DNA from 3 places in the Halomonas sp. N3-2A genome. Region 3 is predicted to be linked to each of the others. Evidence: predicted binding sites of a transcription regulator. Region 3 holds the regulator's gene; each other region holds the start of a gene.

Region 1 (4,261 bases), 800 kb from region 3:
TCTTTGGTGGATACATGTACCAGATAAACCGGCGCGCCTAGCGTGCTGGCAATTCGAATCGCTCGGCTGGCGGCTTCACCTTCTACTTGTGGTGGGCGCGAAAGTGGGTGAGCTTCCGGCCCGGTAATGCCCTGGGCCAGTAGTTTCTGCTGCATGTGGTAAACCAGTTCGCCGTTTTCGGCGTGTACCGTAGGTACCGCGCCCAATTCCAGGCAGCGTGAAAAGCTTTCCACCAATATGTCATCAGTGGCCATAATCGCGCCCTTGTAGGCCATAAAGTGCTTGAAACTATTCACGCCGTGTTCGCGCACCAGGGTGCCCATTTCCTCTTTGACGCTCTCATCCCACCAGGTGATTGCCACGTGGAAAGCGAAATCGGTAGCCGCTTTTTCCGCCCACCCTTGCCACGTCTCAAAGGCTTCTAAGAGTGATTGGCCTGGGCTTGGAATGACAAAGTCGATAATCGTCGTGGTGCCACCCGCCATAGCGGCGGCGGTGCCGGTGTAAAAATCTTCGCTAGCCACTGCGCCCATAAATGGCATTTGCATATGGGTATGAGGGTCAATGCCACCGGGCATTACCAACTGATTGCTGGCGTCAATAATGTCGCAGTTATCGGGGAGGTCTAAGTCGGTGCCAATGGCGTGGATTTTTCCGTCGACGCACAGAACGTCGGCGCGGTAAGTATCGGCATGGGTGACGACGGTGCCGCCTTTGATCAATAAACTCATCATGCAGTCCTCGTATGATTCATCAACAGGGCTACTCACCATCAGTGAGGCGGGTGTAGGCATCGGGGCGACGATCGCGGAAGAACTGCCAGTTATTGCGCACCTCGCGCACCATATCTAAATCAATTTCATGCACTAGTAGCTCGTCTTCCGTTTCGCTGGCCTGGGCTTCGATTTTGCCGCGGGGGTTGACGATGTAGCTGGAGCCGTAGAAGTTGCCAATATTCCAGGGTGCCTCTGTGCCCACGCGGTTGATAGCAGCAATGAAGCAACCGTTAGCCGCAGCGGAAGCAGGCTGCTCAAGCTCCCATAGGTACTGGGAAAGCCCGGCTACGGTAGCGGAAGGGTTGAAGATTACCTCAGCACCGTTGAGTGCCAGCGCACGCCAGCCTTCAGGGAAATGGCGGTCATAGCAGATATACACACCAATTTTGCCGTAGGCAGTGTCGAAGACTGGCCAGTTCGATTTCCCTGGTTTGAAGAAGAATTTCTCCCAAAAACCGGCCACTTGAGGGATATGAGTTTTATGATATTTGCCGAGGTAGCTACCGTCGGCATCAAACACGGCGGCGGTGTTGTAGTAAACGCCGGTCTCTGTTTCTTCATACACGGGCACGATAATGACCATGCGGTGTTCGGCAGCCAGTTTTTGCATCATCTGACAAGTGGGACCTTCTGGAACCCGCTCTGCGGCGGCGTACCATTTGCCATCTTGGCTTGGGCAGAAGTACGGCTGGTTAAAGACTTCTTGAAAACACAGTACTTGCACACCCTGTTCGGCGGCCTGCTGAATCATCGGTAGGTGTGCTTCGTTCATCGCATCGCGGATCGCCGCGGGGTCTAAATCGGTGCTGGTTTTGAGCCCCATTTGAATTAAGCCAATTTTCATTTTCTGCATAGAACAGCCCTCTCAAGTCATACGCGCCAACCGCATGCATACGCATGTCGGTAGGTTACTGGTCAAGTAACAAGTGTGTGATTACGTGGCGTGCAGTGGTGTCTTATTGTTGTTCAAAAAGTTGTCTTGATTGACAGCTTTTTGAACATAGTCCTTTGTGAGGTGTTGTTTCAAGTGTTTTTTAATAATTTTTATTTACTGGTTTAACTCTTTGATTTTTTAATGTTTTTATTATTTTTAGTGCTATTTTTGCTAAGTTGGTGAGGTGTCGTTCGATATTGGTGATATTTAATTTTTTGTTTTAAAACATTGCTTTATGTTGTTTTGTTTTTGATTTTGATATTTTTTATGCGTCTTTTTGGTGCGTATTTTGTTTAAATGGCTACGCTTATTAATGGCTTTTAAGATCTGCAAGGCGAATAACAACAATCACGCTAAAAGTATGTGTATGTCTGCCTGTTAAGTCAGCTTTTTGATCAATGGGTTAGTGTTTGTGATTTTGTTTTAGGCACGCTTATTGCTCTTAAAAGACTGACACCGTGAATTTACTGGGCTACAGCACTGCTGAGGAGACTATATGACTGGCTCAACATCCCGAATGGTGGACAGAGAGGGGTTAATTGAACTCGATGTAGGCAAAGACGTAGGTGATAGTCCTCGTTTCAATAAAGATATTGCGCCCACTCAGGCGAGTGAGCGCACTTGGAGTAAATGGAACATTGCGGCACTTTGGGTGGGGATGTCGATTTGTGTGCCGACCTACACATTGGGTGGTGTGTTAACCGCCTACTTTGGCCTGAGTGTGGGCGAAGCGCTTTTTGCCATTTTTCTAGCCAACGTGATTGTCCTGATTCCGCTCACTCTAAATGCCTTTCCTGGCACTAAATTTGGTATTCCATTTCCAATTGTACTGCGATCATCGTTCGGTATTTTAGGTTCTAATGTGCCTTGTTTGGTGCGGGCTCTCGTAGGCTGCGGCTGGTTTGGCATTCAAACGATGTTTGGTGGTTTGGCTATTCATCTTCTGTTATCCGAACTGGTCCCCGCTTGGGCTGCGCTGGGTGGGATAGGTGAAGTGATTGGCTTTTTTGTATTTGGTGCAATGAATCTTCTTGTGGTCATTCGTGGGGCTGAGTCGATCAAGTGGCTGGAAACCCTAGCGGCGCCATTGCTGCTTGCTGTGGGGGTTGGATTAATGATGTGGGCATGGCCGCACATGTCGATGACTGAGTTATTAGCGCAACCGCCTTCGCGCCCAGAAGGAGCGTCGGTATATGGCTACTTCTTTGCAGGGTTAACCGCGATGGTGGGGTTTTGGGCGACGTTGTCGCTGAACATTCCTGATTTCAGCCGGTTTGCCAAAAGCCAAAAAGATCAAATTGTTGGCCAAGTGATTGGGCTACCGCTGACAATGTTCTTCTTTGCAGCGTTGGGCGTTGTATTGACTGCAGCTTCAGAATCGTTGGTGGGACAAACGATCGCTGACCCAGTTAACTTGATAGGGATGATCGATAGTCCTTTTTGGGTCGTGTTAGCGATGGTGTTGATCATTGTTGCAACGCTGTCTACCAATACAGCCGCGAATATTGTCTCGCCAACCAATGACTTTCAAAATATTGCGCCAAAATGGATTAATCAGACGCGTGGCGTTCTGATAACCGGAGCAGTGGGTGTTTTATTGATGGGCTACGATCTTTTGCAGAAAGCGGGGCTCATTGCTCAAGGGGTGTCGCTTGAGCAGATGTATTCAAACTGGCTGCTAGGATACTCCAGCTTGCTTGGCCCCATTGCAGGCATCATGGCAGTGGACTATTTCCTAATTAAAAAGCAGCGCTTAGATGTGCCTAGCTTATATATGGATAACCGTGCTTATCCTGCGTTTAATGTGGCGGGTTTTATCGCGTTCGGCGTGCCGGTGGCACTGACGCTACTAGCACTGTTAACCGGCACCATGAACTGGTTCTATGACTATGGCTGGTTTACCGGTTCTGCGCTTGGCGCGATTGTTTATTACGCCGCAAGCCACGTTTTAACACCGTCTTCTCAGGTAGGACCCGCGCCACACATGGCCAGCGAGACGGCAAAACTGCCATAAACTCGTTATATGTAAACGTCGTTAATAATCAAAGCTCGGCTAAGTGCCGAGCTTTGATTATTTTGTGCTTGGCATAACCAAGTGAGCTATTTTGCGCCTTTTACAAATCCTAAAAATGCATCGACCACCCGGTTGGGTCGGCGATCATGGCGAGTGATTAGCACAAACGGAATCTGATAACGCTGAGTACCCGGCTGAAGGGCGCGCATCTTATTGGCATTAACCCATTGGGCGGCAACATGTTCTGGGAGAAAACCGATAAACCGCCCAGTGAGAATCAAAAACGCAGCGCCCTCCCGATCAGAGGCAGACGCTTGTAAATTTAACGCATCATGTGCTTTACGCGCATCGCTAGGGAGTGGGTAGCGAGGCGTTATCGCTGGATAAGCGGCAATCTGTTCAGCTGTGAATACTTCATCAGTTTCATCAAACAAGGGGTGGTCAGCGGCGCAGTAAAGAAACGAAGGCTCCTCGTACAATAGATACGTTTCTAAGCTGGAGGGTAAGTTAACCGCGGGCACTACGCCGACATGCAAG
Region 2 (4,261 bases), 1.7 Mb from region 3:
CCGGATCGTCCAGATCGCGCTCCAATAATTGGGCAGCACCGCGAATCCCGCCTAAGGGATTTTTAACTTCATGAGCCAAGCCCCGCGCCAACACTTTGATGGTCTCTTGCCGGGTGGTCAGCGCTTCTTCCCGGGAAATCTGCATCAGCCGATCACGGGGCTCTACTTCGAGTAATAGTTCATCGGCTGAAAGCGGGGTCACGGTGTAGTCCACCGTTAATGGCTCGCTGTTCAGCGGCGTAATGCGTGCTTCGCGTTGGGTATAGGGATGAAAGGCATCCCGCGCTTTAGCGAGGACATCATCAATACTCTCATCGCCCCCTAACAGCGTGTCTAAACTAATGCCCTGCACACGGCTAAAACTCACCGCTAGCAACGCTTCCGCTGCCGGGTTCATCCAACGAACACGGAGTTCACCGTCTAGCAGTAAGACTGCGGTGGTGAGGTGTTCAAGTAAGCGCTGGTACATGGCGTATCCTGAAGCGTCGCTGTAAAAAAATAGCGTTATCGAGCGTATGAAAGAGAAACTGCAAAAAGCGCGCCAATTGACCACTTGCACGGCTAATGAGCAGGGGGCGGGGATGTAGCGTGCCGTTATAGCGCAGTCCGAGCGGTCAGCTTGCCACTTATTGCACCATTATAGTGCACATGACTCATCATCAATAAAAATACTCACCGCATCAGTGCGGCGCCGCAGACAGCGCTCTCCCCTTGCAAACAGACCTCTTCGTCTCACTATTCAGTGGTATAAAAAAACCCCGCCGAAGCGGGGTTTTAGGCCAGTCACACCCGAGGGAGTGATACTAGCTGCTGTGCTTAGCAATCGCTCTTAACAGCTGTAGTACATATCGAACTCAATCGGGTGAGTGGTCATGCGAATGCGCTCCACTTCTTCCATCTTGAGGTCGATGTATGCATCGATCATATCATCAGTAAACACGCCACCTTCGGTCAAGAACGCGCGGTCTGCATCGAGTGCTTCCAACGCTTGGTCCAGGCTGTTGGCAACAGTCGGTACTGACTTACCTTCTTCCGGCGGCAGGTCGTACAAGTTTTTATCCATGGCATCGCCAGGATGGATCTTGTTCTTAATACCGTCGATACCCGCCATCAGCAGCGCCGCGAACGCTAGGTAGGGGTTAGCAGTCGGGTCAGGGAAACGTGTTTCAACACGCTTACCTTTCGGGCTGGCGGTGTACGGAATACGGATAGAGGCAGAACGGTTACGAGCGCTGTAGGCCAACATAACCGGCGCTTCAAAGCCTGGCACCAAACGCTTGTACGAGTTAGTAGACGCGTTCGTGAAGGCGTTCAGAGCACGGGCGTGTTTGATCACACCGCCAATGTAGTAAAGCGCCATTTCGGAAAGCCCAGCGTACTCGTCACCTGCGAACTGGTTCTGACCATCTTTCCAGAACGACTGGTGTACGTGCATACCAGACCCGTTGTCGCCTACCAGCGGCTTCGGCATGAACGTAGCGGTTTTGCCGTAAGCGTGAGCCACGTTGTGGATCACGTATTTCATTTCCTGAACTTCGTCAGCTTTCTTCACCAACGTGTTGAATTTAACGCCGATTTCGTTCTGACCCGCGTTAGCAACCTCGTGGTGGTGAACCTCAACGGTCTGGCCAATCGCTTCCAGGGTGTTACACATTGCACCACGCATGTCATGGAAACTATCAACCGGGGGAACCGGGAAGTAGCCGCCTTTAACGCGCGGGCGGTGCCCCAAGTTGCCACCTTCTACCTGATTACTGGTCGCCCAAGCGCCTTCATCAGAGGTGATTTTGTACATGGAACCCTGAATGTCAGATTTCCAATGGACTTCGTCGAAAATGAAGAACTCAGGCTCAGGGCCAAAGAAGGCGGTGTCGCCCAGGCCGGTGGACTGCAGGTAAGCTTCTGCGCGCTTGGCAATAGAACGCGGGTCACGGTCATAGCCCTGCATAGTGGCAGGCTCGATGATATCGCAACGCAGGATCAGGGTAGCGTCTTCGGTGAAGGGGTCGAGGAAACCAGTGCCATCTTCAGGACGAAGAATCATGTCGGATTCGTTGATGCCTTTCCAGCCCTCGATAGAGGAACCATCGAACATCTGACCATTTTCAAAAAACTCTTCGTCCACGTCCCGTGCCGGTACGGTGACGTGCTGCTCTTTACCGCGCGTGTCGGTGAAACGCAGATCTACCCATTTAACATCATGTTCTTCGATTAGCGCGAGAGTCTTGGCTGACATAGTGTCCTCCGGTATGAACGTGGCTTAAGCTTGTGACAGTAAGCTACCGATAAAAGAGTTATTAAACAAACCGGCTATCGTTGTAGCACGCCGAGAGGCATCTGCCTACGACCCGCTAGCCGCTGCCTAATACCAAGCACGGAACATGCCAACTCTGCACCAATATGGCATAAAAAAACAACAAGCATTTGTTTTATAAAAGATAAAAAATAAAATACTGCGCTTCTTCATGTAGCATAATGCTCTGCGAAAGAACGAACTTAGCCCTAAAAAGCCACCTAGCTCAGAAAAACGCACCAATAAAGACCAACCAGAGACTCGCAAGCACCAACATGGTGCATGTCAAGCATCTATTATTTTCCTCATCACTGTAAACTTTAGCTTGATACCAAAAGAAACTCACACCTACAATTGATTACAAACCGATAGATTTAATAACAAACAGGTTTCACAACACAGGAAGCCACTCACATGGGCACGGTCTGCTTTATTGTTGATGCGTCAGTCACAGGTGCCCTTTTACCACGTCACCTGCGCGCTATTCGCCAAACAGGCTTTGCAGACCACACACTTCCCATTATCGTGACCAGCGCCACCGCCGATCCGCGCGTGCCGGACATTGAGCAACGCTACCGCGCGCACTTTCTTGTTACCCCTTCCCAGCCACTGGGCGCAAGGATCAATCAAGCCGCATATCTCAGCCAAGCTGATTGGTTGTTGATTGCAATGCAGCAACGGGCGCTAACAGCCAAACTATGGTGTTTACTTTATCCCCAGCTAGACACGTACACGCTGGATGCTCTTTTGATTGGCAGCGAACCACCCCGCTTATCCGAACGCTTACTCCAGTGCTTTTTAGGCGCAGGCGTCGCTGTTCCTCCCTACATCGCCATCAGGCGCACGTGGCTAGAACGGTTGGGGGGCTTAGACCCAGAGCTAGATGAAGCAGCGCTTGCTGATTTACTACAGCGCCTTTATGCCTGCCCTACCCGTTTACAAACCTTCAGCCTGGAAACCTCAGGGCTTACCCGAGACTCGCCATCAAGGAGTAACAAACCCTACCGGCCACCTCCCAACTCGCATACGGATACTTAACGTCTCTTATGGCTTAGGATCTCCTGTTGGTTAAACGCTCAAATGCTTGCCCAATAGCACTGCCCCCGCCGTCATAGTGTTAACCATACTATTCAACACGAATAAGCCAATACCATCGGCAAGAATCGGTTAATGCACTAACCAACGTGAAAACAGCACACAGAAAGGTATTACCCCCACGGCTGTTGAAGACAAGTTCTTTTGAAGACTTGTTCTTTTGAAGACAAAGCTATCCAACCAGCGAATGTGAGTGCAGCGGATTCACGACATCTCCATGCTTCAGCAGTGATTGGCTCTATCACACCAACGCACACTACACTTAAACATCACGCTATCTGATACAGCTCAACAAAAGGACACTGACAATGCATCAGCATATCGAATGGGACGAACCTGGCAGCGCAAGCGTTGTAGAGTTTTTTAAGAATGACCCCGACCACACTCCGCCCTACCCAGGCGCCATGCTCTCCGCCCGTTATCTAGGCCGCATTGTGCGGGTAAAAGTAGAAGCCTATCGTGATGAAGATGCCGTCAGCATCGGCAGCGTTGCCGCCATTCTTGACCGACACGGGCACCACCACGACTCCCACCACAAGCTTAACGTAGGCGACATCGTCCGACTTCCCGATGACAAACGCGCGATGGAACACTGGGACGAGGACGATTAAGAGTAACCGCCATCACAAACTACGAAAGCAAAGCGCGCCCTTTAAAGGGCGCGCCTTAACAAACCGTATCAACGGAAAAATTTACCCCGCTTTCTGAATTTCTACCGAATGCGGGTAAGGTATTGAAACACCTTGCTTATCAAAGGCTTCTTTGACAGCTTTCGTCATATCAAATTTCACATCCCAATAATCCGCCGCATCGACCCAAAGCCGCACGGTAAGGTCCACACTACTGGCTCCCAGGTTAGTGACTTTTACCCAA
Region 3 (4,261 bases):
GCCACGGCGCTGTGCGTGAAATCTGCGACACTTTATTGATGTCTCAAGGCCATTGGGATGCTGTTTTAGATACGTACCTGCACGGCCAATCGTAATGCGCTTTTGGGTTAAAAAACGCATTTGGATAACCATCATGGTGCTTGCCTTAGGTGGCATACTGGTATGGTTGGATCCACGCGGCCCTCAAGACCAATCAATCGACGCTGAGGCTCGCGCTCAAGAGCCCGGCCATGTATTAGAGAATGCAGAAATCACTCTGTTTGGTGACACCGGTGCCATCCAGCAGTCGCTGACGACGCCGCGCTTAGTCCATACCCCTCAAACGGCGATGACAGATGTCTTCTCCCCCAGGGCAACACTATTCGATAGCGAAGAGCGTCAATGGCTAGCGACGGCGAAGACCGGCACCCTAAATACTGACACGCAGGTGCTCACGCTAGCTGGCTCAGCCCAATTACTTGCACCCGACGAGGGCTGGCAGCTGAATACAGAGTTATTACATTATGATGGCACCACCCGTCATGCTTGGAGCGATGCCGAAACCATACTTCAGCAACCGCCCCAGCGCATTGGCGCTTCACGCATGGATGTATGGCTGGATGATAGCCAGATCCGCTTAACCAATAACGTGCGCGGCGTTCACCCGCCTGCCACTCGTTCTCAGTAGGAGTCGCGATGAACGCTCTTATTCGCACGGCACTCTTCGTCATTGCACTACCCATTTCAGCGGCAGCGCTACCGGTCATGGCACAAAGCCAAGCCCCCGTAGAAGTAGAGGCTGACCGTTTAGATCTCGATCAACGCGCAGGCACTGCTGTGTATTCAGGCAACGTCGATATTCGGCAGGGCAATATGCAACTGCGCGGAGATCGCGTTGAGATTCAGCGCAACGATGCTGGCGAGCTATCGCGCGCCGTTGCAACCGGTGGACGAGCCTATATACGCAACCAGCTCGAAGACCAAGCTAGCCCAATGGAAGGCTGGGCAAAGCGCATTATTTATCATGTTGCCGAGCGTCGGGTAGAGCTCATTGACCAAGCGGAACTGACCCAGCAAGCAGATCGCTTTGAAGGTGGACGCTTAGAGTATTTTATCGACCAAGGTGTGGTTCAGGCGCGTTCTGATGTTAGTGGTAGTGAACCACAACGTATCCGCATGACTCTTCAGCCGGAACAATAGGAGTGTCCAGTGGCGACAAATAACGCAGAGCCTGCACCTCAAACCACAGCCTCAGAATCAGCGCCGATAAAAACCCTTTATGCTCGCCACCTAGCCAAAAGCTATAAACGCCGCCGTGTCGTTAAAGATATTAACCTAGAGATATCTCAAGGCAGCGTGGTAGGGCTGCTAGGCCCCAATGGCGCTGGCAAAACGACATCGTTTTATATGATTGTCGGCTTGGTAAAGTCTGATGCGGGAAAGGTTGGCATTGACGAGCTTGATTTAACCCATGCCCCCATGCACGAACGTGCAATGGCAGGTATTGGCTACTTGCCTCAGGAAGCCTCTATTTTTCGCAAACTTTCTGTCGCCGACAACATCATGGCAATCTTGGAAACTCGTAAAGAACTCGATCGTAACGCCCGGGAGCAGCGCCTTGAGTCGCTACTGGAAGATTTCCACATCACGCACATTCGTGACAACTTCGGCATGAGTCTTTCGGGCGGAGAGCGTAGACGTGTTGAGATCGCACGCTCCCTCGCGACAGAGCCGGCCTTTATTCTGCTTGATGAGCCATTTGCCGGCGTTGACCCGATCTCAGTGGGTGATATTAAAACGATCATTCGAGCCCTCAAAAAACGCCATATCGGCGTGCTGATCACTGATCATAACGTCAGGGAAACACTAGATATTTGCGATATTGCCTACATTGTAGGTGACGGTCATATCATCGCCAGTGGCCCCCCTCAGGAAATTCTCAACAACCAGCGGGTAAGAGACGTTTATTTGGGGGCTGATTTCCGCCTGTAAACAGCCACCTGCAGAAAAAATAGTAGTGGTGGCATAGTTATTGCACTTGCACCAAGCCATAACTCGCACTAGGGTGGAGCTTTCTGATTAACGAGTGGTTCTCAGATGGTCATGAAAGCTTCTCTTCAATTGCGTATCGGTACACAGCTGACCATGACACCTCAGCTGCAGCAGGCCATCGCCCTGTTACAGCTATCAACGCTGGACCTCCGTCAAGAAATTCAGCAAGCACTTGATGCCAATCCAATGCTTGAGCAGGAAGATGAGTTCGGCGAACAGGCCGTTAGTGAACCCCAGGAAGCTGAATGGTCCGAAAGCATTCCTAATGAACTCTCTACTGACAGTGACTGGTCAGACACTTATCAAGACCTAGGCAGCCATGGCACCAGCAGCGAGGGGCCTGACTTTGAGCGTCAAGCCGCGGGTCAAAGTTTGCATGGCCACTTACTTTGGCAACTCGCCATGACAGATTTTTCACCACGCGACCATGCCATTGCTGAAAGCCTCATCGATGCACTGGATGCCAACGGCTACCTAACCCAGCCTCTCAATGACATTCGCGAAGGACTTAAAGCCCAAGGGCATGAAGGCCTTAGCCAGCGTGAAGTTGAAACAACCTTGCTGCGCCTTCAACAGTTTGAGCCCACCGGTGTATTTGCGCGCGACCTGCGGGAGTGCTTAATGCTGCAGCTCGCCTCACTACCCGAAGATACACCGCTGCTGATGCCTGCCAAGCGGCTAGTGCGTCAATTTCTTGAAGCGCTCGGTAAGGATGATGTGCGTTTGCTAAAGCGGCGGTTAAGCCTGGATGATGAGCAGCTTGATGACGTCATTCGCTTGATCCGCAGCCTTGATCCTCGCCCAGGAAGTGCCTTTGGCGACACAGATGACAGCTATGTAACGCCAGATTTAGTCGTCCGCCATGACCACGAAGGATGGCACCTGGAGCTAAACCCAGAGGCACTGCCGCGCTTGCGCATTCAACCTGACTACGCAAGCCTCATCAAACGGGCTGACAAGAGCCAAGATAACCAGTTTTTAAAAGAGCATCTCCAGGAAGCGCGCTGGCTCATCAAGAGCCTTTCAAGTCGAAATGATACGCTACTGCGGGTGGGCCGAGAAATCATAGCGCGCCAAATAGGCTTTCTGGAACACGGTGAAGAAGCCATGAAACCGCTGATTTTAGCCGACATCGCAGACGCCGTTGAAATGCATGAATCTACTATTTCCAGGGTCACCACCCAGAAATATATCCATACCCCGCGCGGTGTGTTCGAACTCAAATACTTCTTTTCCAGCCAAGTAAGTGGCCAGGACGGCGGCGACAGTCATTCCAGCACCGCCATCCGGGCTCGAATCAAAAAACTGGTGCAAGATGAACCGCCCGGCAAACCGCTCTCAGACAGCCGCCTCGTGGCGCTATTGGAAGAGGGTGGCATTAATGTAGCAAGGCGAACGGTGGCCAAATATCGCGAGTCGATGGGCATTCCCTCTTCAAGCGAGCGCCGCCGTTTACGCTAATAAAACAGTGCTAACGAGACAAAGTCTGTCTAGGGGCTTTGCAATAGCGCAAAAAGGGTTACAATCGAAGAACAGTCCGATGGATAAGGAGCACGTCAATGCAAGTAAATATCACTGGTCATCACGTAGATCTGACTGACGCCTTGCGTGACTATGTAAATGAGAAGCTGGAACGCGTTGAGCGCCATTATGACAACATCACCACCGTACAAGTAACCTTATCTGTTGAAAAGGAGCGTCAGCAAGCTGCCTGCACCCTGCATGCTGCAGGAGCCGATCTACACGCAGAAGCATTAGACAATGATATGTATGCTGCGATTGATGCACTAGCGGACAAAATTGACCGTCAACTCGTTAAACACAAGGAAAAAGCACAAGCTCGCGCCCAAGGCGCTGGCGTGCGTTAACTCAATGACGTTGGAAACCATACTTCCCCCGGAGCGCGTGCTGTATGACGTCCCCGGGGGCAGCAAAAAAAGGGTGCTGGAATTTTTCAGCACCTTTATTGCGCAAAACACGCCAAGCCTAGATAGCCAAGAAGTCTTCAGCCGCCTGATTGGTCGTGAGCGTTTGGGTAGCACTGGAATAGGCAACGGCGTTGCCATTCCTCACGCCCGTAGCCCTCACTGCAGCTCGCCTATCGCTGGTTTTTTAAAGTTAGCCGAGCCTGTAGATTTCGATGCTATTGATGGCGATCCCGTCGACCTTGTTTTCGTACTTTTAGTACCCGAAGAGGCGGACGACACGCACTTAGCCTTATTAGGGCAAG

Evidence for each region. The regulator sigma-54, encoded in region 3, starts transcription at its own class of promoters, with help from an activator protein. The targets are predictions, from matches to a motif close to TGGCACNNNNNTTGCTNT.
Region 1: CEK60_RS20905 (NCS1 family nucleobase:cation symporter-1) is a predicted target of sigma-54. The motif match lies at 2,136-2,153, and genes of this name have one in related genera.
Region 2: glnA (glutamate--ammonia ligase) is a predicted target of sigma-54. The motif match lies at 2,370-2,387, and genes of this name have one in related genera.

What each region holds. Positions count from the first base shown of each region.
Region 1 covers NZ_CP022286.1:4,521,596-4,525,856, forward strand. The annotation lists gene hydA (dihydropyrimidinase) at 1-731, opposite strand, end outside; gene CEK60_RS20900 (nitrilase-related carbon-nitrogen hydrolase) at 763-1,629, opposite strand; gene CEK60_RS20905 (NCS1 family nucleobase:cation symporter-1) at 2,207-3,724, shown strand; gene CEK60_RS20910 (LysR family transcriptional regulator) at 3,811-4,261, opposite strand, start outside.
Region 2 covers NZ_CP022286.1:3,606,588-3,610,848, forward strand. The annotation lists gene glnL (nitrogen regulation protein NR(II)) at 1-469, opposite strand, end outside; gene glnA (glutamate--ammonia ligase) at 830-2,236, opposite strand; gene CEK60_RS16795 (hypothetical protein) at 2,708-3,331, shown strand; gene CEK60_RS16800 (hypothetical protein) at 3,697-3,999, shown strand; gene CEK60_RS16805 (mechanosensitive ion channel family protein) at 4,081-4,261, opposite strand, start outside.
Region 3 covers NZ_CP022286.1:594,674-598,934, reverse strand. The annotation lists gene CEK60_RS02630 (KdsC family phosphatase) at 1-95, shown strand, start outside; gene lptC (LPS export ABC transporter periplasmic protein LptC) at 95-667, shown strand; gene lptA (lipopolysaccharide transport periplasmic protein LptA) at 676-1,179, shown strand; gene lptB (LPS export ABC transporter ATP-binding protein) at 1,246-1,971, shown strand; gene CEK60_RS02610 (RNA polymerase factor sigma-54) at 2,077-3,492, shown strand; gene hpf (ribosome hibernation-promoting factor, HPF/YfiA family) at 3,591-3,899, shown strand; gene ptsN (PTS IIA-like nitrogen regulatory protein PtsN) at 3,904-4,261, shown strand, end outside.